DNA from 3 places in the Modicisalibacter sp. genome. Region 1 is predicted to be linked to each of the others. Evidence: predicted binding sites of a transcription regulator. Region 1 holds the regulator's gene; each other region holds the start of a gene.

Region 1 (9,598 bases):
GTACCGCTTTCATCTGGAGTATTCGTGATGCTGCGATCCCTGCGCCGGGCGGCCGATCGCCGTCGCCAGATCAACGGGCGCTACGGGTGGCTGTTCAACCCGTACACCGGCGACGAGCTGGTGGCCATCGACTGCGAGACCACCGGTCTGGATCCGCGCACCGCCGAGCTGGTGTCGCTGGCGGCCGTCTGCATCAAGGGCGACCGGGTGCTGACCAGCGGGGCGCTGGACCTGCGCCTGCAGCGCCCGGACAGTCTCGGTGCCGATTCGATCAAGATTCACGGACTGCGCGGCGTTGATCTCAACGACGGCCTGCCGGTGGGCGAGGCGCTGGAGGCGCTGCTCGACTTCATCGGTAATCGGCCGCTGCTGGGCTGGTGCGTGGACTTCGACATCGCGGTGATCAACCGCCACCTGCGCCCACGCTTCGGCTTCGACCTGCCCAACGCCACCGTCGATCTGGCGCAGGAGTATCGTCGCCGGATGCGCCGCACCCAGCCGCAGGTCGAGCCGCACATGGCCTTCGAGAGCGTGGCCCGGTCGCTCAAGGTGCCGCTGATGCAGCGCCATACCGCGCTGGGGGATGCGGTGACCACCGCACTGATGTACGTGCGTCTGAAACAGGGCGCCTGTGACGCGGTCTGATGCCCGGGCGTGAACCCGGCGACAATGCCAACAATGAGGAGGAGAGCCAGGGTGCTGGAATTGCAGAATCTGTGTCTGATCGCGGGGCTGGGCCTGATGTTGTTCGTGTGTGCAAGGTACGCCCGTCGCACGCAGGAGCTGCGCAGCGTGGTGCTGTTCTGGGAACGCCGGCTGGTACTGACCCGCCAGGAAACTCACCTGCAACGGGCGGGGGTGCTGCTGCTGTCGCTCGGCGTGGCGTTGCGCTATCTGATGGTGCTGCAGGGGCTGTGACGCCGGGTCGTGGGCGTCGCAACTCACCGGAGGGGGTGGTAGCATAGGCGCGCCTTCCATTTCCCCGCGTGTCGCCTTTCCCATGCAAGCACTTACTGGTACCCAGAAACGCGAGTTCAACAAGCTGCAGAAACGCCTGCGTCGCCAGGTCGGCAACGCCATCATCGATTACAACATGATCGGCGAGGGCGACAAGGTGATGGTCTGCCTGTCGGGCGGCAAGGATTCCTACACCATGCTGGAAATCCTGCGCAACCTGCAGCGCAATGCGCCGGTGAACTTCTCGCTGGTGGCGGTCAATCTGGACCAGAAGCAGCCCGGCTTTCCCGAGCATGTTCTGCCGGAATACCTCGACGGTATCGGCGTCGACTACCACATCCTCGAGCGTGATACCTATTCGGTGGTCAAGGAGAAGACGCCGGAGGGCAAGACCACCTGTGCCCTGTGCTCGCGGCTGCGGCGCGGTTCGCTGTACGGCTTCGCCGAAGAGATCGGTGCGACCAAGGTGGCGCTGGGCCACCATCGCGAGGATATCCTCGAGACGCTGTTCCTCAACATGTTCTACGGCGGCAGCCTCAAGGCGATGCCGCCCAAGCTGCTCTCCGACGACGGCAAGAACATCGTCATCCGCCCGCTCGCCTACTGCCGCGAAGCGGACATCGCCGAGTTCGCGCGACTGATGGAATTCCCGATCATCCCCTGCAATCTATGCGGTTCGCAGCCCAATCTGCAGCGTCAGGTGGTCAAGGAGATGCTGGCCGAGTGGGAGAAGAAGCACCCCGGCCGGCTGGAGACGATGTTCAAGGCGGTGACCAACGTCGCGCCGTCGCAGCTGGCCGATCGCGAACTGTTCGACTTCGCGGGGCTCGAGGCGAAGCAGCAGCGACTGAACGCCTCACGCATCGACGCGCTGGACCTGCTGGCCCGGGAGGCCTGAACCGCCGGCGCGCGATGCGCGCCGGATCAGTGCTCGTGGTCGCCTTCCGCCAGGGCTTCCAGGGCGTCGAGGTCGAGGATATGCACCTCGCGGCCCTGCACATCCACCAGCTTGTGCTGCTGGAAACGGCCGATGATGCGGCTGACGGTTTCCACGGCCAGGCCCAGGTAGTTGCCGATATCGGCGCGGGCCATCGACAGCCGGAAGCTGTAGGGCGAGTAGCCGCGGCGGCGGAAGCGTGACGACAGGTTGACGATGAAGCTGGCCAGGCGCTCGTCGGCGGTCTTGCGCGACAGCAGGCGCAGCATGCGACGGTCGTCGCGCAGTTCCTTGCTCATGCTGCGATAGAGCTGGTTGCGCAGCTCCGGCAGGGTCTCGGAGAGCTGGTCGAGACGGTCGAAGGGGATTTCGCAGACCGTGGTGGTCTCCAGCGCGACGATGCTGCCGGGATAGTGCTTCTCGTCGATGCCGTCGAGCCCCACGAGCTCGCTGGGCAGGTAGAAGTTGGTCAGCTGGTCCTCGCCGTCACCCTCGCTGGTAATCTGCTTGAGACTCCCCGAGCGCACCGCGAAGACGCTGGTGAAGGCATCCCCCTGGCGCAGCAGCGCCTCCCCCTTCTTGAGTGGCGCACGGCGCTGGATGATCGCCTCGAAGCGATCCATCTGATTGAACTCCAGCGCGAGCGGCAGGCACAGGGAACTCAGGCTGCAGGTCTGGCAGCGGGCTTCCTGCAGCCGGGGGCGGCCGGCATGAAGGGCGTGACTCGCCATGTTGGTCTCCCGAACGATCAAGACTCGTTCCCTATGGTAGTCCCTATGCGGGGCAATAAGCGATGAGGGATTCATTAAAGTTTACTGTTAGAGAATTCGGGAGTGGCGACCCCGATGACCGCTGGTGCGGGTATCGAAGGCCATCGCCAGATGACGCACCAGCAGCCGACCCAGCGGCGTGACCTCGAGCCGGTTGCCGTGCCGCGTGATCAGGCCGTCGCGCTCGGCCGGCTCCAGGGCGCGCAGCGAGTCGGCCAGGTAGGCCGCGGCGTCGAGGCCGAAATGCTCGCCGACGGCGTCCAGGTCGAGCGCCAGGTCGCACATCAGGCGCTGAATCACGAAGGCGCGCAGGCGGTCGTCCGCGGTGCGGCGCAGGCCCCGGGCGGTGGGCAGGCGGCCGGCGTCCAGGGCGGCCTCGTAGTCGTCCAGGCGCACCGGATTCTGAGCGTAGCAGTCGTCGAGATGGCTGATCGCCGAGACGCCCAGCCCCACCAGGTCGCATTCGCCGTGGGTGGTGTAGCCCTGGAAGTTGCGGTGCAGCCGCCCCTCGCGCTGGGCGACAACGAGGCTGTCGTCGGGACGGGCGAAATGGTCCAGGCCGATGTGCACGTAGCCGGCCGCATCGAGGCGCTCCCGGGTGTCCATGAGCATGGCCAGCTTCTCCTCGGGCGCCGGCAGGGCGCCGGCATCGATGCGCCGCTGGGGCTTGAAGCGCTCCGGCAGGTGAGCGTAGTTGAAGATCGACAGCCGCGCCGGAGCCATGGCGATGACCTGCTCCAGGGTCTCGGCGAAGGTGGTGCGGGTCTGGTGCGGCAGGCCGAGAATCAAATCGAGGTTGAGCGAGCGGAACCCCAGCCGGTGCGCCTCCTCGACCAGGCTTTCGGTCAGCTGGCGGGGCTGGACGCGGTTGATGGCGCGCTGCACCTCGGGGTCCAGGTCCTGCACGCCGAGGCTGATGCGATTGAAGCCCAGCGCCTGCAGGTGGCGCAGGGTGAGGACATCGGCCTCGCGCGGGTCGATCTCGATGGCATAGTCACGGTCGGACGCACTGGACAGCCCAAAGCGGGCATGCAGGCGGTCGATCAGATCGCTCATCTGGTCCAGGGTCAGGAAGGTCGGCGTGCCGCCGCCCCAGTGCAGCTGGCGCACCTCGCGGCCGGTATCGAGGTGGCGCGAGGTCAGCACCATCTCGCGGTCCAGGCGGCTGAGGTAGCCTACGCTCAGCGACGTGTCCTTGGTGGCGATCTTGTTGCAGGCGCAGTAGAAGCAGATCTTGCGGCAGAACGGGATATGAACGTAGAGCGACAGCGGCCGCCGCGCGGCATTGCTGCGTTTCAGGGCCGCAGTGTAATCCTCGGCGCCGAACGACGGCGAGAAGTCCAGCGCGGTCGGATAGGACGTGTAGCGCGGCCCCGTGTGCGCGTAACGGCGAATCAGCTCGGCTTCGCGCGGATCGGGGGCGGCAGCAACGGGGGGATCGACGGCGGTGGCGGACATGACGGACTCTCGAACCGGAAACGACAGTCTCATGCTACGCCGCCGCACCCGTCGGGCGTCTGACCTGCGTCAAGCGGGGGGCGCATGGTGGCCCGCCATGACGGCGACAAGCCCCCACAGCTGCCACAGCGCGAAGCCCAGCAGCAGCAGCGCGGCCAGGGTGCGGCCCAGCGGGTGGCGGACCAGCCGGGTCAGCCGGTGGGCGGCGGCGCCGGTGACCAGCAGCGCCGGCAGGGTGCCCAGCCCGAAGGCGCCCATCAGCAGGGCGCCGTGCCAGCCGCCGCCGGCGGCCAGGCTCCAGGCCAGCATCGAATAGACCAGCCCGCAGGGCAGCCAGCCCCAGATCGCGCCCAGCGCCACGGCCCGGGGGACATGCACCACCGGCATCAGGCGCCGGCCGATGGGCTCCAGGTGGCGCCACAGGTGGCGCCCGCCGGCTTCCAGGCGGGTCAGCCCGCGCCACCAGCCGGCCAGGTAGAGGGCCATCATCACCAGCAGCACGATGGCCAGGCCCTGCAGCACGAAGCGGGCCCGGGGGACGCCGTCACCGACCCAGCCGCCCAGCGTGGCGACCAGCGCCCCGGCGAGCATGTAGCTGGCGATGCGCCCCAGGTTGTAGCCGAACAGCAGCCCGCCCAGGCGCAGCGGGCTGCGCAGGCTGGGCGGCACGGCGAAGCTCAGTGCGCTCATGATGCCGCCGCACATGCCGATGCAGTGGGCGCCGCCGAGCAGCCCCACCACGAAGGCGGCGGCGAGTGGCGGCAGGTCGGGGACGGCCGCGGGCATCATGGCGGCGGACCCTGACGCGGTCCCCGGCGGGTGTCATCCTCCTCCGGCGCCGGGTCGGACGTGCCGTCGCGGCGGCGCTGGCGGGCGGCCGGCAGGTCGCCCTCGTCATCGTCGAACAGGATGCGATGGGCGGGACCTTCCAGGTCATCGAACTGGCCCGAGCGTACCGCCCAGAAGAACGCCCACACGGCCAGCCCCAGCAGCAGCAGCGACAGCGGAATCAGCAGGTACAGGATGCTCATGGTGCGGTCTCCTCGGGATCGGGGAGCGATGTGGCGGCGTCACGGCCGAGGCGCAGGGCATTGCCCACCACCACCAGCGAGCTGCCCGCCATGCCCAGTGCCGCCGCCCAGGGCGGCACCAGGCCGGTGGCGGCCAGCGGCAGCGCGCAGAGATTGTAGCCCAGCGCCCAGGCGAGGTTCTGGCGGATCAGGCGCCGGGTCCGGCGCGCCAGCGTCACGGCCTCGGCCAGCCGCCCCAGCCGCGGGGCGAGCAGCACGCCATCGGCGCGGGTGCGGGCGAGGTCGGTGGCCTCGTTCATCGCCAGCGAGACATCGGCGGCGGCGAGCACCGGGGCATCGTTGATGCCGTCGCCGACCATGATCACTCGCTCGCCGGTGGCCTGCAGGGCCTGCACATGGGCCAGCTTGGCCTCCGGGGTGGCCCGGGCCTGCCAGTCGGTCACGCTCAGCCGGCGGGCCAGGGCGGCCACGGCGGGGGTATCGTCGCCGGAGAGCAGTTCCACGGCAAGCCCGGCCTCCCGGAGCGCGGCGACGGCCTGCTCGGCGCCGTCGCGCAGGGTGTCCTCGAGCCGGAACCAGGCCAGCGGGGTCGTCGCCTCGGCCAGCAGCAGCCATTGGCCGTCGCCGGGCGGCGGTGCGGGCGGGGCGCTCATGACGGCATCGGCACGCCCCAGCCGCAGGGCGCGGCCCGCCACCTCGCCGCTCAAGCTGCCCATTGTCTGGCGAGTGACATTGCACGCCGTGATGCCGGGAACGCGATAGGGGGCGAAGGCGTGGGCGATGGGGTGTTCAGAGTGGGCCTCCAGCGCGGCGGCCAGCGTCCGCGCTCGGGCGGCGTCGATCCCGGCAGTGAGGGGGTGTGTCTCGGCCAGTCGCGGGCGGCCCCGGGTCAGGGTGCCGGTCTTGTCGAAGATGACCCGTGTGGCGTCGGCCAGATGCTCGATGGCATCGGCCCGGGTGAGCAGCACCCCCCGCCGGCGCAGCCGCCCATGGCAGGCGGACAGGGCGGCGGGCATGGCCAGCGCCAGGGCGCAGGGGCAGGTGACCACCAGTACCGAGATCGTCACCCACAGCGCCCGCGACGGGTCGATCGCCAGCCAGGCCAGGGCCACGCCCAGGGCGGTCAGCAGCACGCCGATGACGAAGCGGTGCGCCAGTCGGGCGGCGGTGTCCAGCAGGCGCGGGCGTTCGCTGAACGCGCGATCGGTGAGGGCGAGGATCTCGGCGGCCCGCGAGGCGCGGGCGGTACGGGTGACGCGTACGGTTAGGGTGGTGTCGAGGTTGAGGCTGCCGCCGGTGACGGCCTCGCCCGGCCCCCGGGGCACGGGCTGCGACTCGCCGGTCAGCAGGGCCTCGTCGAGGCTCGAGGCGCCGTCGAGAATCACGCCATCGACCGGCACGCTCTCGCCGGGGAGCACGCGGATGCGATCATCGGGCACGAGCCGCGTGGCGGGCACGACCTGCTCGTGGCCGCCGGCATCGAGACGCAGGGCGCTGCGTGGCAGCACGCCGGCCAGGGCATTGCCGCTGCGGCCGTGGCGATGACGGGCGCGCATCTCGAGATAGCGGCTGCCCAGCAGCAGTGCCGTGAACATGGTCACCGAGTCGAAGTAGACCGGTCCGCCGGTGGCGACGCCGTAGGCGCTGGCCAGGTAGGCCGCGAGGATGGCCAGGGTGACCGGCACGTCCATGCCCAGGTGGCGGCTGCGCAGGTCGCGGCAGGCGCCACGCAGGAAGGGTTGGGCGCAGTAGCCCACCACCAGCGTGGCCAGGGCCAGCGAGAGGGCGTGGAAGAGCGCTTGGAAGCGCGGGCTCATGCCGCCGTCGCCGGGGAGGTAATGCGGGATCGAGAACATCATCACCTGCATCATGGCGATGGCGGCGACGATCAGCCGCCGCGCCGCCCGGCGCTCCTCGCGCTGCTGGTGCTGCTGGGCCGCGTCGGGCACGTAGGGCTGGGCCGGATAGCCGATCGCCGCGAGTTCGGCGAGGATCCGCGACAATGCCAGATGGCGGCGATCCCACTCCAGGTACAGACGATGGTTGCTGAGATTGACCGCGCTGCGCGTCACGCCGTCGAGGGCGTTGAGGCGGTGCTCGATCAGCCAGGCGCAGGCCGCGCAGGTGATGCCCTCCACCGCCAGGGTGACGGCCGCCCGTTCGTCGTCGAGGGGGTGCAGGAAATCGGCCTGCAGCTCGGGGTCGTCGAAGACCCGCCAGGTCTCCGGCCGGGCGCGGCGGCCGGTGTCGGGGCGCTCGGGCAGCCGAGTACGAAAGCGGTAGTAGCCATCCAGGCCGCCGGCGACGATGGCCCCGGCGACGGCCTCGCAGCCGGGACAGCACAGTGGCTGCGGCGTGTCGTCGACGTTGACCCGCCAGGGGGCGCCGGCCGGGACCGGCGCACCGCAGTGAAAACAGGGCGTGGCTGTCGCCCCGGTCATGGCGACTCCGCATGCGGGGCCAGCCACTGTGCCCGGGTCTGCGGCAGGTGGATCTCGCCGGTGAGCCGCCAGGCGGGCTCGGGGACGTCCGGGTGCAGCTGCACGTACCAGCGATAGCGCAGCGCGCTGGGCAGCTGCCCGCTGTACTGGCCGCCGCGCAGCCGGCGCAGCGTGATGTGCCGGTCACGGCCGTCCTGGGTGGGGAACAACAGGGCGAGACGCAGGCGCTCGGGGCGGGCGTCGCCCTCGAGGGTCACGGTGACGTCGCCGGTGACGTCGTCGATGCGCAGCCGAGCGCGCTGGCCCAGCTCGCGCGCCCTCTTGTCCTGCTCCAGCACCCGGTTGATGGCCAGGCCCTTCTTGTAATAGTTGTCCACCACCATGCCGTCGAAGCTGGTGATCGACAGCACCAGGGTGGTGGTGCCCATGACCACCGCCATGGCCAGGATGCCGAGCAGGAACCAGGGCCAGAATTCCTTGTACCAGGGGCGTGCCGGAGGTTGCATGGTCATCTCCTTGCCGGCCCCAGGAAGCGGGCTTCCTTGGCCAGATGGATGCGTGGGGCGTCGATGGCGGTGATCGCGAGGATAAACGCCTGGCTGGGCGCGTCCAGCGACTCGGCGGGGGCGATGATCGACAGTGCCAGACTGCGCCCGGCACCGGGGGCGAGCGTGAGGCGCTGGGTGTCGCTCAGGCGCAGACCGTCGATGCCGCGCAGCGTCAGCCGGTAGCGGTGGGCGCGGGCGTCCATGTTGCGCACCCGGAGCGTGTAGGCGTTGCGGATGCCGCCCTCGGCGGTGACGTCGTAGAGCTGGTGGCGGTCGCGCTCGAGGTCGGCGTCGAGCGGCACCCGCTCGGCCAGCTGCCAGGCCAGCAGCGCGACCATGGCCAGCAGCGCCGCCAGGTAGCCGATCAGGCGCGGGCGCAGCCAGCGTGTGGGGCGCCCCTCGAGGGCGTGCTCGGTGGTGTAACGGACCAGCCCGCGGGGCCGGCCCAGCTGGTCCATGACGTCGTCGCAGGCATCGATGCAGGCCGCGCAGCCCAGGCAGGCGTACTGCAGACCGTCGCGGATGTCGATGCCGGTGGGACAGACCTGCACGCAGCGCCGGCAGTCGATGCAGTCGCCCGGCGTCGTGTCCGCGGTGGAGGCGCGGCGCCGGCCGGCCGTGCGTGGCTCGCCCCGGGCGGCGTCGTAGGAGACGATCAGCGTGTCCTTGTCGAACATCACCGACTGGAAGCGGGCGTAGGGGCACATGTAGAGGCAGACCTGCTCGCGCAGCCAGCCGGCGTTGAGGTAGGTGAACAGCGTGAAGAACCCGGTCCAGAACAGCGCCCAGCCCCCCGCCGAGAGCGTCGCCAGGTCGGCGACCAGCTCGCGGATCGGCGTGAAGTAGCCGACGAAGCTCACCCCGGTGGCCAGGGCGATGAGCAGCCAGATGACGTGCTTGGCGAGCTTGCGCGCGCGGACGGCGGCATCCGGCGGACCGGCGGCCTGGCGGATGCGGCGATGGCGCGAGCCCTCCAGGCGCTGCTCGACCCAGATGAACAGCCAGGTCCAGACACTCTGCGGGCAGGCGTAGCCGCACCAGACCCGTCCGGCGATCACCGTGACCAGGAACAGGCCGAAGGCGCCGAGGATCAGCAGCCAGGCGAGCAGGGTGGCGTCCTGGGGGTAGAAGGTGGTGGCGAAGATGTGGAACTGGCGCGCGGGGATGTCGAACCACACCGCCTGGCGGCCATCCCAGGTCAGCCAGGGCAGGCCCGCGTAGAGCGCCAGCAGCAGCCAGTCGAGACCGCGCCGCAGCCGCTGGAAGCGGCCCTTGACAGCCCGCACGTGGATCGGCTCGCGCTTGGCATAGAGCGAGACGCGGGTCGTGGTGTCGTGGAGCGGTATCCGGTCGGTCATGAAACCCCCTCGACTCTGGAGGCATCGGCCGGGATGACCCGGCCGTTCGCTCAGTGGGTCAGGCTGTAGATGTACGCGGCCACCAGGTGCACCTTGTC
Region 2 (9,598 bases), on a different contig from region 1:
CAACGCGCGGTGAAGCGGGCCCGGCTAGACTCGAGCGAGTCGGGAGCGATCCTCGGAGGCCGCCATGCGTGCGATGCAACTGCAACAGCTGGGTAACGTGTCCCATCGGGCGGCGCTTCTCGCCTGTCGCGAAGTGCCGGAGCCGAGCCCCGCTCCAGGTCAGGTGCTCATCGCCGTGGCGGTCTGTGGTGTCTGCCATACCGAGCTCGACGAGATCGAAGGGCGCCTGCCGCCGCCGCGCCTGCCCGTCATTCCGGGCCATCAGGTCGTGGGGCGCATCATCGGCGTCGGCGAGGGCGTGGATCGTCAGCGGCTCAATGAGCGCGTCGGCGTCGGCTGGATCGCCTCGGCCTGCGGCGACTGCCCGGCGTGTCGGGCGGGGCGCGAGAACCTGTGCCCCGAGTACACCGCCACCGGGTGCGATATCGACGGCGGCTATGCCCAGCGGATGGTGGTGGATGCGCGCTTCGCCTGTCCGATGCCGGAGGCGCTGGATGCCGCCGAGGCGGCGCCGCTGCTGTGCGCGGGGGCGATCGGCTACCGCGCCCTGCGTCTGGCGGCACTCGACAACGGCGAGCCGCTCGGGCTGACCGGCTTCGGCGGCAGTGCCCACCTGGTGCTGCAGATGGCCCGGCATCGCTATCCGGACTCGCCGCTGTACGTCTTCGCGCGCAACGCCGCGGAGCGGGAGTTCGCCCGACAGCTGGGGGCGCACTGGACCGGCCATACCCATGAGCGGCCGCCGCGCCCGCCGGCGGCGATCATCGACACCACCCCGGCCTGGGAGCCGATCGTCGCCGCGCTCGGCTATCTGGCGCCGGGCGGACGGCTGGTGGTCAATGCGATTCGCAAGGAACGGCGGGATCTCGAGGCCCTGCTGGGGCTGGATTACCCGACGCACCTCTGGCGGGAAAAGTCCCTGCAGTCGGTGGCCAACGTCACGCGGCGGGATATCGTCGAGTGCCTGGCGCTGGCTGCGGAGATCGGCCTGCGGCCCACGGTGCGCTGCTTCGACCTGGCGGACGCCAACCAGGCGCTCCTCGAACTCAAGACCCGCGCGGTACGCGGGGCCAAGGTACTGCGAATCGGTTCATGATCGCGCCGCTGCCGCGCCGGGCCGTCGGGGTCCGGCGCGGCGGGGCATCACTGGATGTCGAGACGCCGGCGACGGGCTTCCCGCAGCTTGGGAAGGACCAGCTCCAGCATGCCGTCCTTGAAGGAGGCGCTGGCATTGTCGGCATCGATGTCACCGGGCAGCGTCAGCGTGCGGGCGAAGGACGACTGGGCGATCTCGCTGCGATAGAACTCGCCGCTTTCCTCCTCCTCGGTGCTCTTGTGCTCGCCCTTGATGGTGACCCGATTGTCACTGATCGACACGTCCAGCTCGTCGCGCGAGATGCCGGGGATCTCGGCACGCAGCACGAATTCGTTGTCGCGTTCGATGAGATCGACCCGCGGTGCCCGCGGGGCGGCAAGGTCGAAGCGATCCCAGGCCTGGCGCTCCCGGAACAGCGGACGCATCCAGCCACGATCGAAGAAGCGTTCCAGCATGTGGTCGAACTCCTCGAAGGGGGTGAGTGCCTGGCCGCTCGGGCGGGCCGTGGGCGACGGCTCGCGTGCGGGTGCGGCTTCCTTCATCTCGCTGACGTTGCTCGTGTCACTGCTTGGCTTGGCCATGATGACCCTCCCGCCATGGTGGCGATCCGGAAAACGTGAAAGACGCGGGCAAGCCCTTGCCGGCTTGCGGATAAAAAGATAGTCATGCCAGGCGAGGGGATGGCTTGATGGCCGTCAAGACACGGTGATGGCGTGCGGTGAATCGGCAGGGAAGATGACAGGGCGCAAGGGTCTGCTACCTTGAGTAGGCGATTCGGCGGGAGGCGGCTGCATAGGAGGCGACATGCGCTATGAGCTCTACTACTGGCCGACCATTCAGGGGCGCGGCGAGTTCGTGCGTCTGGCGCTCGAGGATGCCGGTGCCGACTATATCGACGTGGGCAACGCCTCGGATGCCGGTATCACCGAGATCAGCGAGTTCCTGGACGGCGAGAGCACGCTCTACCCGCCGTTCGCGCCGCCGTTTCTCAGGGCCGGCGAGATCCTCGTCTCCCACGTGGCCAACATCCTGCAGTTCCTGGGGCCGCGGTTGGGGCTGGTGCCCGAGGGTGACGCGATCCGGCTCTGGGCCCACGGGCTTCAGCTCACCGTGACCGACTTCGTCGCCGAGATCCACGATGTCCACCACCCGATCAGTTCCGACGACTACTACGAGGCGCAGCGCGATACCGCCCAGGCGCGCGCCGAGGCGTTCCTCGAATCACGCCTTCCCCGCTTCCTCGGCTATTTCGAGCAGGTGATCGCGCAGAATCCCGGCAGCGACGACTGCCTGGTGGAGGGCGGGCACAGCTATGTCGACCTGTCGCTGTTCCAGGTCGTCAGTGGCCTGCGTTATGCCTTTCCGCGGGCCATGGAGGGCGCGATGCCCAATCACCCGGGCATCGCCGCGCTGGTCAGCCGGGTCGCCCGCCGCGAGCGCATCGCCGCCTACCTGAGTTCCGAGCGCCGGCTGCCGTTCAGCGAGCAGGGCATCTTTCGCCACTACCCCGAGCTGGACTCGCCACCGCCGACCTAGCCGGAGCAACCCGGCGGTGCGGAAGTACCCCTGCGGTTTTTTCGCGCCCCGACTGGCCACGGACCGCCCAACGATGGTAGAACGCCAGCGTAGGTCGGCCGGGTCGCGCACAACAACGCCAATCCATGACTCGCCGAGCATCCCCTCGGGCTCCGGGCTTTCAAGGTATCAGGACTGGCATGTTTCTCGACGATTTCCATACGGTGGCGGAAGGCTGGATCCGTATCACCGCCGCGCAGGCGAGCCGCTTCGCCAAGCAGATGGCCGGTGACTACAACCCCCTCCATGATGCAAAAGCGCGACGCTTCTGCGTTCCCGGTGACCTGCTCTTCGCGCTGGTGCTGGCGCGTCACGGGCTCTCTCAACGCATGACCTTCCACTTCCGCGGCATGGTCGGCGACGACGTTCCGCTGGCGGTCGAGGAACACGACGATGGCACCCTGCAGGTGGTCGATGCCGCCGGCAAGGCGTTCCTGGTGGTCGAGCGTGGCGGTGCCATCAGCCACGATGACGTCGCCATCGAGGCCTTCACCCGCCGCTACATCGCCTTTTCCGGGCGCAATTTCCCGCACTTCCTCAAGCCCCTGCTGGAGGAAAACGGCGTGATGTTCAACCCCCGGCGGCCGCTGGTGATCTACGACAGCATGGGTTTCACTCTCGACGCCTTGCCCGATGCCAGCCTGGCGGTGGAGTTCGACGGGGCCTCGTTCGAGGTCCAGGGCAAGCGCGGCGAGGCCCGCCTGGCCTTCCGCATGACCGCCGGCGGCGAGCCGATCGGCACCGGCGCCAAGAAGCTGGTGGTCAGCGGGCTGCAGCCCTACGACGCGACGGTGATGGACGAATTCGTCGAGGCCTTCAACCGGCGCAAGGCGCAATACGAGGCGTCCTGACGGCGTGCTCTGAAGACGGCTTGTCGGGGTCCCTCGCCCCGGCCGGGGCAGTCGCTGCTATGGTGGAGGGCTGCACCACGGGTCCCGAACGGCCATCCATCAGGAGGGAAACGTCATGACCGTATCGTCCAGTCTCTGGGACATGACGCTGGCGGGCTTTCGCGATGCCATCGAATCGCGCTCCACGCCGGGCTGCGGTGCCGCCGCGGCGGCCTCGGCAGGGCTCGGGCTGGCGCTGGTGCTCAAGGGGCTGCGCATCACCCGGGGCAAGCACGACGATGCGCCGGACGCCATGCACCGGGCGATCGAGCGCGCCGACGCGCTGCTGGCCCGGCTCGGCGACTACGCCGACGAGGACGTCAACGCCTTCGAGGCCTATCTGGCGGCCGTGAGGCTGCCCCACGACGACGAGGCCGCAGGCGAGCGGCGTGAGCGGGCCATCGCCCACGCCGCCGAGCGGGCCAATGCCGTGCCGCTGGGAGCCGCGCGGGTCTGTCGCGAAGGCCTGGCCCTGAGCGTCGAGGTCCTGGCGCTCACCGATGCCAACCTGCAGAGCGATACCCGCGCCGGCGCCTTGATGCTGCACTCGGGGCTGAGCGCGCTGCTGCTCGGTGTCGACGCCAATCTGGCGAGTCTCGATGACGACACCGAGCGCGAGGCGCTGACCCGTACGCGAGATGATCTGCAGGACGCCGCCGATCGCTGCCGCGACGAGCTGCTGCGGCAGGGCGCCCGGTGACAGGACAGACCTGACGGGCAAGGCCCGAATGAGTGACTACGCTGTTGAGGAGTGAGCGGCGTCGTCATGAAAGTGCCGCTCCAGGGAAGACCTTCACCCATGGCAAGGAGCCAGTCATGTCACTCCATCACGGCAGGCATTGTTCGCATTGTTCTTCCCTCGGCGCGGCGGGCGCCATCGGCCTGGGGCTGGTGGCCGGCGTGGCCGCGGCGGCCGGTGTGCTGGCGGGGCGCAGGGCCGCCACCACCGCGCGGCTGAGCCGGGGCCATCCGCGCAAGCATCGCCTGCTCGACGCCGCCTCCAGCACCCTGCAGCGCAAGATTCCGCTGGAGGCCATGAGCACCTACCTCAACGGCTTTCACATGTATGCCGACGACATGGGGCGTCAGGTCGAGGCTTCGCACTATTGCATTCACCTCGAGCCCGACCTCCATCAGTGCGTGATCTTCGACTCCAACCGGCCCGATGCGCGGCTGATCGGCATCGAGTACATCATCAGCGAGGCGCGCTTTCGCGCACTGCCCGAGGCGGAAAAGCGCCTCTGGCACAGCCATCACTACGAGGTGAAGTCGGGGCTGCTGGTGGCGCCGGGCATTCCCGAGCTGGCCGAGCACGCCTACTTCGAGGATCTCGTCACCACCTACGGCAAGACCTTCCACACCTGGCAGTACGATCGTGACGATTTCCCCTACGGCGTGCCGCAGCTGATGATGGGCTTCACCGGGGACGGCCAGGCCGATCCCGCGCTGGTGGCGGCCCGTGACCGGCGGCTGGGCCTCTCGACCGACTGGCGGCGCGAGAAGCGCAGCGACATCCCCGAGCCGGCGGTCGCACCCGGCGCCAATGTCTGGGAAAGCGGCCAGAGCGTCCAGACCTCGCTGGAGGCGCGCCCCTTCAAGCGCTGAGGGCAGGTCGGCCGCGCCGGGCCGGCGGGCGACGCGTGACGGAAACGTCATCGTGTGGTCCCGGGCCTGTCATCTGCGTCGCGGATACTCCGGTCAGCGTGACGACACGGAGGAGAACGCGACATGACCCTGACTCGCAGAGACTTTCTCGCCCGGGGCTCGCGCCTGGGACTCGGGGTGCTGGGCGGCAGCCTGCTCGGCGCCCCGGCGATCGTGATGGCCGAGGCGCGGCGGCCGCAGGTGGTGTCCGGCGTGATGAGCGGCGACATGCTCAGGGATCGGGCGATGCTCTGGGGCCAGGCGGACCGCCCGGCACGGATGTGGCTCGAGGTGGCCGACAATCCCGAGTTCCGCGGTGCCCGGACGCTGCCGTCGCTGGACGTGCTGCCGGACACCGACCTGATCGGCAAGGTCGATGCCACCGGGCTGGGCGGCCGGGACACGCTGCACTATCGGCTGCGCTTCGCCGCGCTGGGCGATGAGCGCGCCGTCAGCGAGCCGGTGACCGGCCGGTTGCGCCTGCCGCCACGCCAGCCGCGCGACGTGCGCTTCGTGTGGTCGGGCGACGTGGTCGGCCAGGGCTGGGGCATCGACGAGTCGCGCGGCGGCATGCGCATCTTCGAGACCATGCGCCGCCAGCAACCGGACTTCTTCATCCACTCCGGCGACAGCGTCTACGCCGACGGGCCGCTCGAGGAAACGGTGGACCTCGGCGGTGGCGAGCTCTGGCGCAACCGGGTCACCCCGGCCAAGCGCAAGGTCGCCGAGACCCTGGCCGAGTACCGGGGGCAGCACGCCTACAACCGACTCGATGTCAACTATCGGCGTTTCACCGCCGAGGTGCCGATGCTGGCCCAGTGGGACGACCACGCGACCCTCAACAACTGGTATCCGGGCGAGATCCTCGACGACCCGCGCTACACCGAGACGAACGTCTCGCTGCTCGCCGCCCGCGCCCGCCGGGCCTTTCTCGAGTATGCGCCGATCCGGCTGGCGCCCGACGCGCCGCAGCGCATCTACCGGCGCTTCGCCTATGGCCCCGGGCTCGAGGTGTTCATGCTCGACATGCGCAGCTACCGCGGCCCCAACAGCGACAATCGTCAGGACACCGCCTCCGACGACACGGCCTTTCTCGGCGAGAGCCAGTTCGCCTGGCTGCGCCGGGCGCTCAAGCAGTCCACCGCGACCTGGAAGGTGATCGCCGCCGACATGCCGATCGGCCTGAACGTGCCGGATGGCGACAGCTTCGACGCGGTGGCCAACGGCGACGACGGCCGGCCGCTGGGGCGCGAGCTGGAGCTGGCCCGGCTGTTCAAGGCGATCCGCGACGACGACATCCGCAACGTGGTGTGGCTGACCGCCGATGTCCACTACACCGCCGCCCATCACTACGCGCCGGAGCGTGCCGCCTTCCGGCAGTTCGCGCCGTTCTGGGAGTTCGTCAGCGGTCCGCTCAATGCCGGCACCTACGGGCCCAACACCCTCGATGGCACCTTCGGCCCCGAGGTGGTGTTCAGCAAGGCGCCGCCCGACGGCCAGGCCAATCTGCCGCCCTCGGCGGGCTATCAGTTCTTCGGCCAGGTCGATCTCGATGGCGAGAGCGAGGCGCTCACCGTGACGCTCAAGGACATGGACGGCACGGCCCTCTATCGGAAGATGCTGGAGCCGCAGCGCGCACCGGCCTGACGGCAGCCTGCCATCGCCCGACAATCGCAGGCGGCGGTGCCTGGCGATGGTCGAGTGGCGGGTCACCGCGTTGGCTCGCGCCACTCGGTCAGCCAGAACAGCACGCCGATCAGCCCGAACGCCGCGCCCAGCGCGCAGGCCCCGGTCCAGCCGGCGAGGGTGTAGAGCCAGGCCGCGCCCGCCGAGCCCAGCGCGCCGCCCAGGAAGTAGCAGGTCATGTAGGCGGTAGTGATACGGCTGCGGGCTTCCGGGCGAATCTGGTAGATGGCGCCCTGGTTGAGGATCTGGTTGCCCTGCACGCCGATGTCGAGCAGGACGATGCCCAGCACGATCGCCGCCAGCTCATGGGCGAACAGCGCCATCACCAGGAAGCTCAGCGTGATCAGGCTCAGGAAGCTCAGCGTGATCAGGCTCAGGAAGCTGCCGGTGCCGATCCGCGACAGGCCGCGATCGTGGAGGCTGCCGGCGACGTTGGCGCACAGCGCGCCGGCGGCGCCGAGCAGGCCGAACAGCCCGATCACCGAGTCGGGGTAGCCATAGGGCGCCTCGGCGAGCAGGAAGGGCAGGGTGGTCCAGAAGACGCTGAAGGTGGCGAAGCCGGCCGCGCCATAGACGATGCGCCGGCGCAGCAGCGGCTCCTCGCGCATCAGGGTCAGCACCGAGGCCAGCAGCGACGCATAGGACAGCGAGGTCTGGCCCGGTTCGCGCGGCAGCAGGCGGGCCAGCAGCAGCGCCTGACAGACCATGACCCCGGCCGCCAGCCAGTAGACCGCCCGCCAGCCCAGCGCATCGGCGAGCCCGCCGGAGACGGTGCGCGCCAGCAGGATGCCCAGCAGCAGTCCGGTCATCACCCGGCCCACCACGCGGCCGCGCTGGTCGTCGTCGGCCAGGTGCGCGGCGAAGGGCACCAGGATCTGCGCCACCACGGCGGTCAGGCCGGTGGCCAGGGCGCAGAGGATGAACAGCTCGATGGTCGGGGCCAGGGCGGTGCCGACCAGCGCCACGGCGGTGGCCAGCGACACCGTGACGATCAGCCGGCGGCGCTCGATCAGGTCGCCCAACGGGACAAGCAGCACCAGGCCGGCCGCGTAGCCGAGCTGGGTCATGGTAATGATCATGCCCGCCGTGCCCCGCGATACCGAGAAATCCCGGGCCAGGGTATCGAGCAGCGGCTGGGCGTAGTAGATGTTGGCCACCGCCACCCCGCAGGCCAGCGCCATGACGAAGGTCAGCAGGGCGTTGGGACGCAGGGACGTCGCGGGGGCTGCCGGAGTGTCGGTCACGTTGTCCATCTCCGCCTCAACCGTGCTGGGTGCCGTCGTTGCTGACATCGATGTCCACCTCGACCATCATGCCCGGGCCGATCAGCTGGGCGGGGCCGTCGTCGAGGGCGATGCGTACCGGGATGCGCTGGGTGATCTTGGTGAAGTTGCCGGAGGGGTTGGGATCCGGCAGCAGCGCGAACTGGCTGGTCGCGGCGCGGCCGATAACCGTCACGTGGCCATGGAAGGGGCGATCCGGGTAGGCGTCAACGGTGATGTCGACCGGCTGACCGACGCGCAGTTCGCCGATGTCGGTTTCCTTGATGTTGGCCTCCACCCAGAGCTTGTCGGGGTTGTGCATCATCAGGATCGGCTGGCCGGCACTGACGTATTCGCCCGCATCGACCAGCGTCTTGTTGACCACGCCGCCGATCGGGCTGGGCACCGTCAGGTCGGCGATGCGCAGCTTCTCCTGCGACAGCTTGGCCCTGGCCTGGGCCAGCTCCTGCTTGGCCACCTTCAGCTGGGAGCGCAGCACCGAGGGGTTGGGCAGCGGCATCTGCGTGAAGCCGACCTCGGCGTTGTCGGCCTGGGCCTGGCTGACCGCGACTTCCTGCTGGGCCTGCTGGTACTCCGCCTGGGCGGCCAGATACGCATAGTAGTTGGCATCACGCTGCTGCTGCGACACCGAGTGCTGGTCGAGCAGGGCATCGGAGCGCTTGTAGTCCTTGCGCGCCTGCACCAGCCGGGCCTTGGCGGCGGCCATGGCGGCCTTGCTGGCGGCCAGTTCCTGCTGGGTCATGTTCAACCCGCCCTTGAACTGCTTCTCGGCAAGCTTGAGCCGCTCGCGCTGGTAATCAAGGCGGGCCTGCATGGCGGCCACGCCGGCCTTGAGGGTCTTGAGCTTTTCCTCGTCGGGTCGGCTGTAGAGGCGGGCCACCGTATCGCCCTTGTCCAGCCGGTCGCCCTCGGTGATGGAAAAGTCGGTGACCCAGCCTGCCAGGCGGCTGCTGACGGTGACCTGGTCGGCCATTACCCGCGCGTCCTGGGCGCTGACGTGGGTCAGGCGATGATGGATGGCAAAGCCAGCCCACACCGCGCAGGCGAGCAATGCCACGGCGAGTAGCGTCAGCTTGGTGCCCTTGCCGGGGCGGCGGGAAACGGCATTCGACGTCGATGATGTCATGATGACGGAATCCTTGAGCGAACGAACGGGAAGAACGGGTCAGGCACGCTGCCAGCGGCTGAGCAGGATCGACGGCACCGCCACTATCAGCAGACTGCCGACCAGCAGCCAGAAGCCGTCCTGGTAGGCGAGGATCGAGGCCCAGATCGCCTCGACACGGCCCATCAGATAGCCGGCCATGGCCGACTGGTGGATATCCGGTACCCCCAGGTGGCCGGCCAGCTGCGACAGCTGGCCGAGCTGCTCCCGGGCCAGGGTGTTGTCGGCGGTGACCCCGGCATTGAGATGCTGGCCGTGC
Region 3 (9,598 bases), on a different contig from region 1:
TGATCTCGTGGGCCAGCCCCCGCGAGAGCACCTTGATGGTCTCCTGACGGGTGATCAGCGCCTCCTCCCGGGAGATACGTATCAGCCGGTCGCGGGGCTCGATCTCGAGCAGCAACTCCCGGTCCGACAGCGGCGTGGCCGTGAAGTCCACCGTGACCGGTTCCGTCCCGGCGGGCAGCAGTACGGCCTCACGCTGGGTAAAGGGATGCCGGGCCTCCAGCGCCTTGGTCAGCACCGCCGCGATGGCGCCGCCGTCGCCTTCCAGACAGTCCAGGCGTGTGCCCCTGACCCGGCTCTCGCTGACCGCCAGCAGCGCCTCGGCGGCCGGGTTCAGCCAGCGTACGCGCAGGGCGTCGTCCAGATAGACGACGGCGGTGGTCAGGTTCTCCAGCAGGCGTTGATACATGGGCGCTCTCCCGTGCGGGATGTGTCACGACAAGGACTGCAAGAAGCGCGCCATGCCGGGAAACCCGGCATTCAGCGGGATGAACGCCGATGGCGCGCCCCTTGACGCACCATTATGGTGCATTTGCTCGTGCAGGGCTGTGCCAAGGTGGCGAAATCGGTGTGTCGAGTGTGGTGAACAGCAAGCCGCCGCTCAGGGCGACCGGGCGGGATTGTTGGGGTTGGCAGGCAGATGGACGCTGGCGCGCTGCACGTAGAGGGTCACCGGCGCACTGCGATGGCGCACCCGGCCCTGGGCGTCGAGCAGCTCCGCCTGCAGGGTGTGCTCGCCACGCACCAGATCCGTGAGCATGAACACGCGCGCGTGCAGCGCCGACTGGCTGACCCGGCCATCGACGAGCAGGCGGACCTTGTGGTCCGGCCGCAGGGCGGGCTCGATGGCCAGCGCCACCTGCACGTTGCCGGCGGCGCCGGTAGGCAGCGTCTCGCCATCCTCGGGCTGTTCGATGCGGAAGGTGGTGTAGGGCATGAACGGCGTGTCGGCACTCGCCGGTTGCCGGGCCGTTTCGCGCTCGACATCACGCGCCGCGGGTTCGCGCACGGGGGCGGATGGCAGCACGCTCAGCGGCTCCAGCTCGACACGCTCGCCCTGTTCCACCGGTCGGTCGGTGAAGACCGCATTGCCCTGGGCATCGGTGGTGCGATAGACGCTGGCCGCCGAAACGACGCTCGGTGCCGCACCCGCTACTAGGCAGACGGCCAGCAGCATGGCCGGCAGGCAGCGGTTCATGGGAGCCCTCCTTGATGGCGTGACGACACGGCCGCGTGTCTCGTCCGAGTGTAACGCAAACAAAGAGCCCGCCGATTGGCGGGCTCCATGTCGCGACACGCCCGGCGCACCGCGCCGGCCGGAGGCGGGATCAGCAGCTGTAGTAGAGGTCGAACTCCACCGGATGCGTCGCCATGCGCAGGCGCTGGACGTCTTCTTCCTTGAGCTCGATGTAGGCATCGATCATGTCGTCGGTGAACACGCCGCCTTCGGTGAGGAAGGCCCGGTCGTTGTCCAGGGCTTCCAGGGCCTGATCGAGGCTGTTGGCCACGGTCGGCACCTGCTTGCCCTCTTCCGGCGGCAGGTCGTAGAGGTTCTTGTCCATCGCGTCGCCGGGATGGATCTTGTTCTTGATGCCGTCGATGCCCGCCATCAGCATCGCCGCGAACGCCAGGTAGGGGTTGGCGGTCGGGTCGGGGAAGCGAGCCTCGACGCGCTTGCCCTTGGGGCTGGCGGTGTAGGGGATGCGGATCGACGCGGAACGGTTGCGCGCGCTGTAGGCGAGCATGACCGGCGCCTCGAAGCCCGGCACCAGACGCTTGTAGGAGTTGGTGGAGGCGTTGGTGAAGGCGTTCAGGGCCCGCGCGTGCTTGATGATGCCGCCGATGTAGTACAGCGCCATCTCGGACAGGCCGGCGTACTCGTCACCGGCGAACTGGTTGGTGCCGTCCTTCCAGAAGGACTGGTGGACGTGCATGCCGGAGCCGTTGTCGCCGACGATCGGCTTGGGCATGAAGGTCGCGGTCTTGCCGTAGGCGTGGGCCACGTTGTGGACCACGTACTTCAGCTGCTGGACCTCGTCGGCCTTCTTGACCAGGGTGTTGAACTTCACGCCGATCTCGTTCTGGCCGGCGTTGGACACCTCGTGGTGATGGACTTCCACCGCCTGGCCGATCGCCTCCAGGGTGTTGCACATCGCGCTGCGGATGTCGTGGAAGCTGTCCACCGGCGGTACCGGGAAGTAGCCGCCCTTGACCCGCGGGCGGTGACCCAGGTTGCCGCCTTCCACGCTGGTGGAATCGGTGGCCCAGGCGCCTTCCTCGGAGGTGATCTTGTACATCGCACCCTGGAGGTCGGTCTTCCAGTGCACCTCGTCGAAGATGAAGAATTCCGGCTCCGGGCCGAAGAAGGCAGTATCGCCCAGGCCGGTGGACTGCAGGTAGGCCTCGGCGCGCTTGGCGATGGAGCGCGGGTCGCGCTCGTAGCCCTGCATGGTGGCCGGCTCGATGATGTCGCAGCGCAGCACCAGGGTGGCGTCCTCGGTGAACGGGTCGAGGAAGCCGGAGCCGTCCTCCGGGCGCAGGATCATGTCGGACTCGTTGATGCCCTTCCAGCCTTCGATGGAGGAGCCATCGAACATCTGGCCGTTCTCGAAGAACTCTTCATCGACGGCGCCGGCCGGAATCGTGACGTGCTGCTCCTTGCCCTTGGTGTCGGTGAAGCGCAGGTCCACCCACTTGACGTCGTGTTCTTCGATCAGGGCGAGTGTCTTCTCAGACATGATGTCCTCCACAAATGAGCCGATAGCTCGAATCGATGGCTTGCGTGTCCAGCGTCGTTGTAGCACGCCGCTTCAGGATTGCCCATGACGTGCCGTTCTGGCAAACGAAATGCAGACACCGTGCCAAAATGGCGCACCATTTATCGCTATCGTCGCAAGCCAATGAAATTCCGCCATAAAAGGCGACGCTGACAGTCTCGCCGAATAATGAAAGCGGTGATCCCAGTGTGGTCGGCATTTTTCACCGTCGACCTAATGCACCACAAAAGGTCATCAATTTTCATTGATGCACCATATCAGTGCATGCGCCTAAGATGGCGAAAACCCGGACGATCAATGGAGCATCTCAACCATCGACGGAGGGAAAAACCACCCGCGAATCGCCACAAAATCAGCAGGCTGCAAGTTGATACCCTTTGAAACCACCGGCTACGCTTTATTACAAACAACGCGCGGGACGGCAGGGCACGCTGACAAACCACTACCGAGCGCCAAGGGCGCGGTGCTTCGGGCGGCCGGCGACACGGCAACCGGTCGGCACCGTCACTGGACCGCCATTATGCATTCCTACAGTGTCATCCTTGACGCCCGCCGCGGTCATGCACGCCTGGGGCGCTGCCTGGCCGGCCTCGCGCGGGACTTCGGCCAGACGCCCACCCGTCACGAGATCTGGCTGCTCGTCGACAAGTCTCGCAGTCGCATCGAGCGGCTGGCCGAGGCACACGGCGCCCGGCTGCTGTTGCTGCCCGACCGGCCCCGAGGCCAGCGCCTCAATATCGTGGCCAATCGCAGCCAGGCCGACGTGCTGGCGTTTCTCGATCCGGCGACCGACCCACCCCCGGGCTGGCTGGCCCTGGTCGACCAGGCCCTGGCGTCGCAGTGGGACGTCGTCGCGCTGATCAGCGACGGCTGGCTCACCACTCACTGGCTGGCACGCCTGCCGGGCGGTGGCGGGCGGATTCGGCTGCTGGCGATGCGCCACAGCTGGTTCGAACGGGTCGGCGGCTTCGACCCGGATCTGGAAGGCACGGCCGAACGCGACCTGCTGGCCCGCCTGCGCGCCTGCCATGCCAGCGTGCTGCAGCGGCGCATGGGAGACGGCCAGCGCTCGGCAGGATGAGCGGTGCCGATGCCGGGGCTTGGGATAGACTGAGGGAACACGGAGGTGTCGCGCGCCGGACGCGCGGGGAGGGAAAACGCCATGAACGGCCTGGATATGGCTCAGGACCTGGCCTGCCGTCTGCGCGGCCACTGGCGGCGCAGCCAGGCGGAGCCCCTGTGGGGACGCAGCGCGATCCTCGTGCTGCCCCGCGTGCTGCCCAGCGATGCCGAGGCCCGGCTGCCGCATCGCGCCGCGTGGTGTCTGGGGCGCGAGAGCCTGGAGCGGCTGCTGCTCAACCTCAGCGACATCGCCCGGCTGGTCTGCCTGGGCACGGCGCTGCAGCCCCATCATGACCCGCAGGCCCGCATCACCCTGACCTTCGACGCCGGCTGGCGCAGCACCCTGGACGTGGCCATGCCGCTGCTCGCGCACTACGCCATCCCCGCCAGCGTGTTCCTGAGTACCGGATGGCTGCGTCATCCGCGCGGCAGCTGGCGCCTCACCATCGGCGAAGGCCTGTGGGAAGGGCGCGACGCCCGGCGCATCCACGACACGCTGGCCGATGCGGGCCTGCCCCGGCCACCCCTGCCACCGGCGAGCCCCGACACCGCCTACAGCCGCGCCCTGGCCCGCTACCTGACCCAGCTCGAAGGGCTGGACGCACGCCGCCTCGCCGCCGTGGCCGACTACCTGCACAACGAGCTGGGCCACGCGCCCCACAACCTCGACCCCTTCAGCATCCGCCGGCTGGAACACGAAGGGCTGGTGCGTTTCGGCGGGCGCGGCGTGGGTCTGAGCGACCTGGAACCGCTCGACGATGACGCCGTACGCCGCCAGGTGAAGGGCGCCCGCCGGGAACTCGCCCGGCTGTGTCGCGAGCCGCTGCCGATCTTCGCCTACCCCGACCGGCAGCCTTCCCCGCGCCTGCAGCGGCTCGTCAGCCAGTGCGGCGTCAGCCTGGCGCTGGCCGGGCAGGGTGGCTGGCTGTCGCCACGCAGCGACCCGCTTGCCCTGCCCCGCATCCCGCTGACCCAGCCGCTGGCGCAGAGCCCCGGGCGGCTGTTCGACTACCTGCTCGGACAGCTGTGAGCCCGAACACTCACGGCGACTGGTCCTGCTGGTTCTGCTCCATCATCTGGTAGAGCTGTTCGTGCATTTGCCGGGCGTTCTCCTGCATCTGGCGCCGCAGGCGGAAGATCTCCGCATAGACCTTGCCGGCCTGTTCCGGGTCCGCCTTGTCGTCCAGCGACAGCTCCCGCAGTCGCAGGCGCTGCTCCATCATCTTTTCCATCAGCGGCTGCTGCTCCTTGAAGAAGTCGCGCTGGATCTGGCGCAGCTCCTCGCGCTGGGGCCCCTGCAGCCACGCCGGATTGCCCATCATGCCGTGGCCGTACCAGCCGCCGGCCTCATCGTCATCGTCGTCCATCATGCCCGGGCCATAGCCCGCGCCATAACCGCCCATCATGCCCGGGCCCATGCCCGCGCCGTAGCCACCCATCATGCCCGGACCCATGCCCGCGCCGTAGCCGCCCATCATGCCGGGCCCCATGCCCGCGCCGTAGCCGCCCATCATGCCCGAGCCGTATCCACCGCCCCCCATCATGCCCGGCCCATAGCCGCCATGATCGAAGCGGCCGCCCTCGTTACCGTGGGCCAGTGCCAGGCCGGAGCCCAGTCCCAGCGACGCGGCCAGCAAGCCGCCCCAGAGCCATGCTTTCATCGATAACCTCCTCGCGAGTCGTCTCGAAAACGTGCCTCTCCAGACTAGAAAGAAGGGCGCCATGACGGCTTGACGGGGGTCAAGACAGCGACAAAGTGGTCGAAAGCCGCGGCGAATGGTGGCAGGGGCCGGGGGCTAGCCACTATAATGCGCCCCTTATTTCCCTGCAGGATCCCGTCGTGATCGAGAAACTTCGCAACATAGCCATCATCGCTCACGTCGACCACGGCAAAACCACCCTGGTCGACAAGCTCCTCCAGCAGTCCGGCACCCTGGACCGCAAGGCCGAGGGGCAGGAGCGCATCATGGACTCCAACGACCAGGAAAAGGAACGCGGTATCACTATCCTGGCCAAGAACACGGCGATCCGCTGGCAGGCACCCGACGACGAGGTCTATCACATCAACATCGTCGACACCCCGGGACACGCCGACTTCGGCGGCGAGGTGGAGCGCGTGATGTCGATGGTCGACTCGGTCCTGCTGCTGGTCGATGCCGTCGATGGCCCCATGCCGCAGACTCGCTTCGTCACCCAGAAGGCCTTCGATCAGGGCCTGAAACCGATCGTCGTGGTCAACAAGATCGACCGCCCCGGCGCCCGCCCCGACTGGGTGATCGACCAGATCTTCGACCTGTTCGACAACCTCGGCGCCTCCGACGAGCAGCTCGACTTCCCGATCATCTACTGCTCGGCGCTCAACGGCATCGCCGGCCATGAGCCGGACGCCCTCGCCGACGACATGACGCCGATGTTCCAGTCGATCATCGACATCGTCGAGCCGCCCAAGGTCGAGCTCGACGGCCCCTTCCAGATGCAGATCTCGGCGCTCGACTACTCCAGCTACGTCGGCGTCATCGGCCTGGGCCGCATCAAGCGCGGCAGCGTCAGCCCCAACCAGCAGGTCACGGTACTCACCAAGGAGGGCAAGAGCCGCCGCGGCAAGATCGGCCAGGTGATGACTCACATGGGCCTCGAGCGGGTGCAGACCGAGCAGGCGGAAGCCGGCGACATCATCTGCATCACCGGTATCGAGGATCTGGCGATCTCCGACACCCTGTGCGACCCGAACGCCGTCGAGGCGCTGCCGGCACTGACCGTCGACGAGCCCACCGTGTCGATGACCTTCCAGGTCAACGACTCGCCGTTCGCCGGCAAGGACGGCAAGTTCGTCACCAGCCGCAACATTCGCGACCGCCTCGAGCAGGAGCTGATCCACAACGTCGCGCTGCGCGTCGAGCAGGGCGAGTCGCCCGAGAAGTTCACCGTCTCCGGCCGCGGCGAGCTGCACCTCTCGGTGCTGATCGAGACCATGCGTCGCGAGGGCTACGAGCTGGCCGTGGGCCGTCCGGAAGTCATCATCAAGGAGATCGACGGCGTTCAGCAGGAGCCGTACGAAGAGGTCATCATCGACTGCGAGGAGCAGCACCAGGGCGCGGTGATGGAAGAGCTCGGCTACCGCAAGGGCGAGATGACCAACATGAACCCCGACGGCAAGGGGCGCGTGCGGCTCGACTTCATCATCCCCGCACGCGGGCTGATCGGTTTCCGCGGCCAGTTCCTGACCCTGACCTCGGGCACCGGCATCCTCACCAGCCGCTTCGACCACTACGGCGCGCTCAAGCCCGACGCCGCCATCGAACGGCGCAACGGCGTGCTGGTGTCGATGGTACCCGGCAAGGCCCTGGCCTACGCCCTCTACGCCCTGCAGGACCGCGGCAAGCTGATCATCGAGCACGGCACCGAGGTCTACGAAGGCATGCTGGTGGGCATCAACAACCGCGCCGACGACATGGTGGTCAACCCCACCAAGGCCAAGAAGCTCGACAACATGCGCGCCTCCGGCAACGACGAGAACATCGTCCTCACCCCGCCGGTGCGCTTCACCCTCGAGCAGGCGATCGAGTTCATCGACGACGACGAGCTCGTCGAGATCACGCCCAACCACATTCGTCTGCGCAAGAAACTGTTGACCGAGAACGAGCGCAAGCGCGCCCGCAAGAAGTAAGCACCACCTGCCTCACGACGAACCCGCCGGCGCCTCGCCCCGGCGGGTTTTTCGTTTCTTGATCTGCAACAGGTTTCGAAATCGTCCGGCGCACGACCGGGCCCGAAACTTGTCCCAGCGCAAATATCCACACAAATCGAAGGGCTATTGTTGCGGGGTTCATCCCGGCGGCGCGCCGTATCGCGCCGCCATGATCCACCGCTGTTCAGGAGACTCCGAGATGCGCACCCCTGCCCTGCTTTCCGCCGCCCTGCTCACCGGCGGCCTGATGACCAGCGCCACCGCCCTCGCCTACGGCCAGGGCGACCTGTTCACCCGCTTCGGTGTCGCCAAGGTCGACCCCAAGAGCGACAACGGCAACTTCAGCGACCTGGGGCTGGATGTCGACGTCGGCGACGACAGCGCCTTCGCCTTCACCCTCGGCTACCGCTTCACCGACACGCTGGGTATCGAGCTGCTCGCCGCCCAACCCTTCGAGCACGAGATCGCGCTCAACGGCGACAACCTCGCCTCCACCAAGCACCTGCCGCCGACCCTGACGCTGCAGTACTACCCGCTGGGCGGCACCGCCTCGCGCGTGCAGCCCTATCTCGGCGCCGGCATCAACTACACCCACTTCTCCGACGAGAGCCTCGATGTCGGCACGCTCAACCTCGACGACTCCTGGGGCGCCGCCGCCCAGGTCGGCGTCGACCTGCTGATCAACGAGCACTGGGCGCTCAACGCCGCCGCCTGGTACCTCGACATCGACAGCGACGCCACCGCCACCGTCGGCGGCGTGAACTACGACGCCAACGTCGAGATCGACCCGGTCGTGCTCATGGGCGGGCTCAGCTTCCGCTTCTGAGTCTTCAGGCCGCTCCGGCCGGCATGCCGGCCGGAGCGGCGCGCCACATCAGGGATGCGCCGCCGCGACGTTGACCCCGATCTCGTAGACCAGATCGCCGCCACGATCCGCGGTCATCAGCATCAGCACGACCCCCACCAGTCCCGCCACCGGCATGACCCAGGACAGCGCCCGGTTGAGGGCAATGCGCCGCCAGTAGACCACCGCCTGAACCAGGGTAAGCAGCCCGAACACGGTCAGGGTGGTCATCGCCAGCTCCTCGTGGGACTCGATGGGCGCCGCGGGGAAACCCTTCTCCCGGGCGATATCGAAGGCCGCATCGCCGAAGCCGGCCGCAACAAGGCCCCCGAGCGTGCCCAGCACCAGCAGCCACAGCGACGCCTTCTGCCAGCTTCGCCGTCGCTCGAACGTCTCCCCGCGCAACACCACCAGACACTGGCAGGCCACGGCCAGCAGCCAGAGCACGATGGGGAAATGAACCAGCATGGGGTGAATATGGGCCATCGACATCGGATACCTCCCGTTACCAGGGCGTGACCGCCGCACAGCCACGCATTAGCGTCCTTTCGCCACCTCAGCACAGCGCATGTGTCTTAACGCCGGCTTAACGACCGAATATCCGCCACCCCATGGGCGAGCCGCGAACAGCACGCTACCCTGACGGTAACCCCAACCCGCAACAGGAGTTTTGCATGCACAAGCACATCGAATGGGATTCCCCGGGCACCGGAAGCGTCAGCGCGCATTACGCCAAGGACCCCAACGACTACGGCGAGCCCCACCCCGGCAGCATCCTCACCGGCCGCTACCGCGGCGTCAGCGTGCGCGTTCGCGTCGAGGCCTACCGCGACGCCACCAGCATCGGCGAGGTGGTCGCCCTGATCGACCCCGACAGCGGCGAGCGCATGAAGAGCTTCGGCGATCTGGAGCTTGGCGACATGGTGCGCCTGCCCGACGACAAGCGGGCCTTTCAGCCGGCCGCCCCCGACGCCGACAGCTGAGACTCGGCACCCGCCCGTGTCAGGGCGCATGCTGAAACGCGGTGCCGGACGCACCGCGCTTCATCGGTCTGTTGTGTCGCGCGGTGCTGGTTACTCGAGCCAGCGACGAGACGCCGCCCGATTTCAGAGCCTCGTCGTGCCGCCCTTCGCGATGTGCTCGCCGCCTACCACAAGCTGCCCGATCGAT

The links. The regulator FNR, encoded in region 1, switches genes on or off when oxygen is low (the NO sensors DNR and NnrR bind a similar motif). The targets are predictions, from matches to a motif close to TTGATNTANATCAA.
Region 2: a site for FNR is predicted at 1,782-1,795, ahead of ACTCB7_RS14190 (Hsp20/alpha crystallin family protein). Genes of this name have one in related genera too.
Region 3: a site for FNR is predicted at 7,622-7,635, ahead of ACTCB7_RS04935 (OmpW/AlkL family protein). Genes of this name have one in related genera too.

The regions. Positions count from the first base shown of each region.
Region 1 is NZ_JBSREH010000001.1:197,721-207,318, reverse strand. It holds gene ACTCB7_RS00995 (DUF294 nucleotidyltransferase-like domain-containing protein) at 1-28, shown strand, start outside; gene ACTCB7_RS00990 (3'-5' exonuclease) at 28-645, shown strand; gene ACTCB7_RS00985 (hypothetical protein) at 697-918, shown strand; gene ttcA (tRNA 2-thiocytidine(32) synthetase TtcA) at 1,001-1,855, shown strand; gene fnr (fumarate/nitrate reduction transcriptional regulator Fnr) at 1,882-2,625, opposite strand; gene hemN (oxygen-independent coproporphyrinogen III oxidase) at 2,713-4,122, opposite strand; gene ACTCB7_RS00965 (sulfite exporter TauE/SafE family protein) at 4,192-4,908, opposite strand; gene ccoS (cbb3-type cytochrome oxidase assembly protein CcoS) at 4,908-5,153, opposite strand; gene ACTCB7_RS00955 (heavy metal translocating P-type ATPase) at 5,150-7,594, opposite strand; gene ACTCB7_RS00950 (FixH family protein) at 7,591-8,100, opposite strand; gene ccoG (cytochrome c oxidase accessory protein CcoG) at 8,103-9,500, opposite strand; gene ccoP (cytochrome-c oxidase, cbb3-type subunit III) at 9,551-9,598, opposite strand, start outside.
Region 2 is NZ_JBSREH010000047.1:67,130-76,727, forward strand. It holds gene ACTCB7_RS14185 (zinc-dependent alcohol dehydrogenase family protein) at 65-1,096, shown strand; gene ACTCB7_RS14190 (Hsp20/alpha crystallin family protein) at 1,144-1,677, opposite strand; gene ACTCB7_RS14195 (glutathione S-transferase) at 1,901-2,632, shown strand; gene ACTCB7_RS14200 (DUF3581 family protein) at 2,812-3,522, shown strand; gene ACTCB7_RS14205 (cyclodeaminase/cyclohydrolase family protein) at 3,638-4,261, shown strand; gene ACTCB7_RS14210 (OBAP family protein) at 4,378-5,166, shown strand; gene ACTCB7_RS14215 (alkaline phosphatase D family protein) at 5,290-6,852, shown strand; gene ACTCB7_RS14220 (MFS transporter) at 6,915-8,144, opposite strand; gene ACTCB7_RS14225 (HlyD family secretion protein) at 8,152-9,300, opposite strand; gene ACTCB7_RS14230 (DHA2 family efflux MFS transporter permease subunit) at 9,340-9,598, opposite strand, start outside.
Region 3 is NZ_JBSREH010000013.1:48,398-57,995, forward strand. It holds gene glnL (nitrogen regulation protein NR(II)) at 1-406, opposite strand, end outside; gene ACTCB7_RS04905 (DUF4124 domain-containing protein) at 599-1,195, opposite strand; gene glnA (glutamate--ammonia ligase) at 1,326-2,735, opposite strand; gene ACTCB7_RS04915 (glycosyltransferase family A protein) at 3,295-3,855, shown strand; gene ACTCB7_RS04920 (polysaccharide deacetylase family protein) at 3,937-4,926, shown strand; gene ACTCB7_RS04925 (Spy/CpxP family protein refolding chaperone) at 4,937-5,557, opposite strand; gene typA (translational GTPase TypA) at 5,737-7,563, shown strand; gene ACTCB7_RS04935 (OmpW/AlkL family protein) at 7,784-8,410, shown strand; gene ACTCB7_RS04940 (DUF2231 domain-containing protein) at 8,459-8,920, opposite strand; gene ACTCB7_RS04945 (hypothetical protein) at 9,103-9,411, shown strand.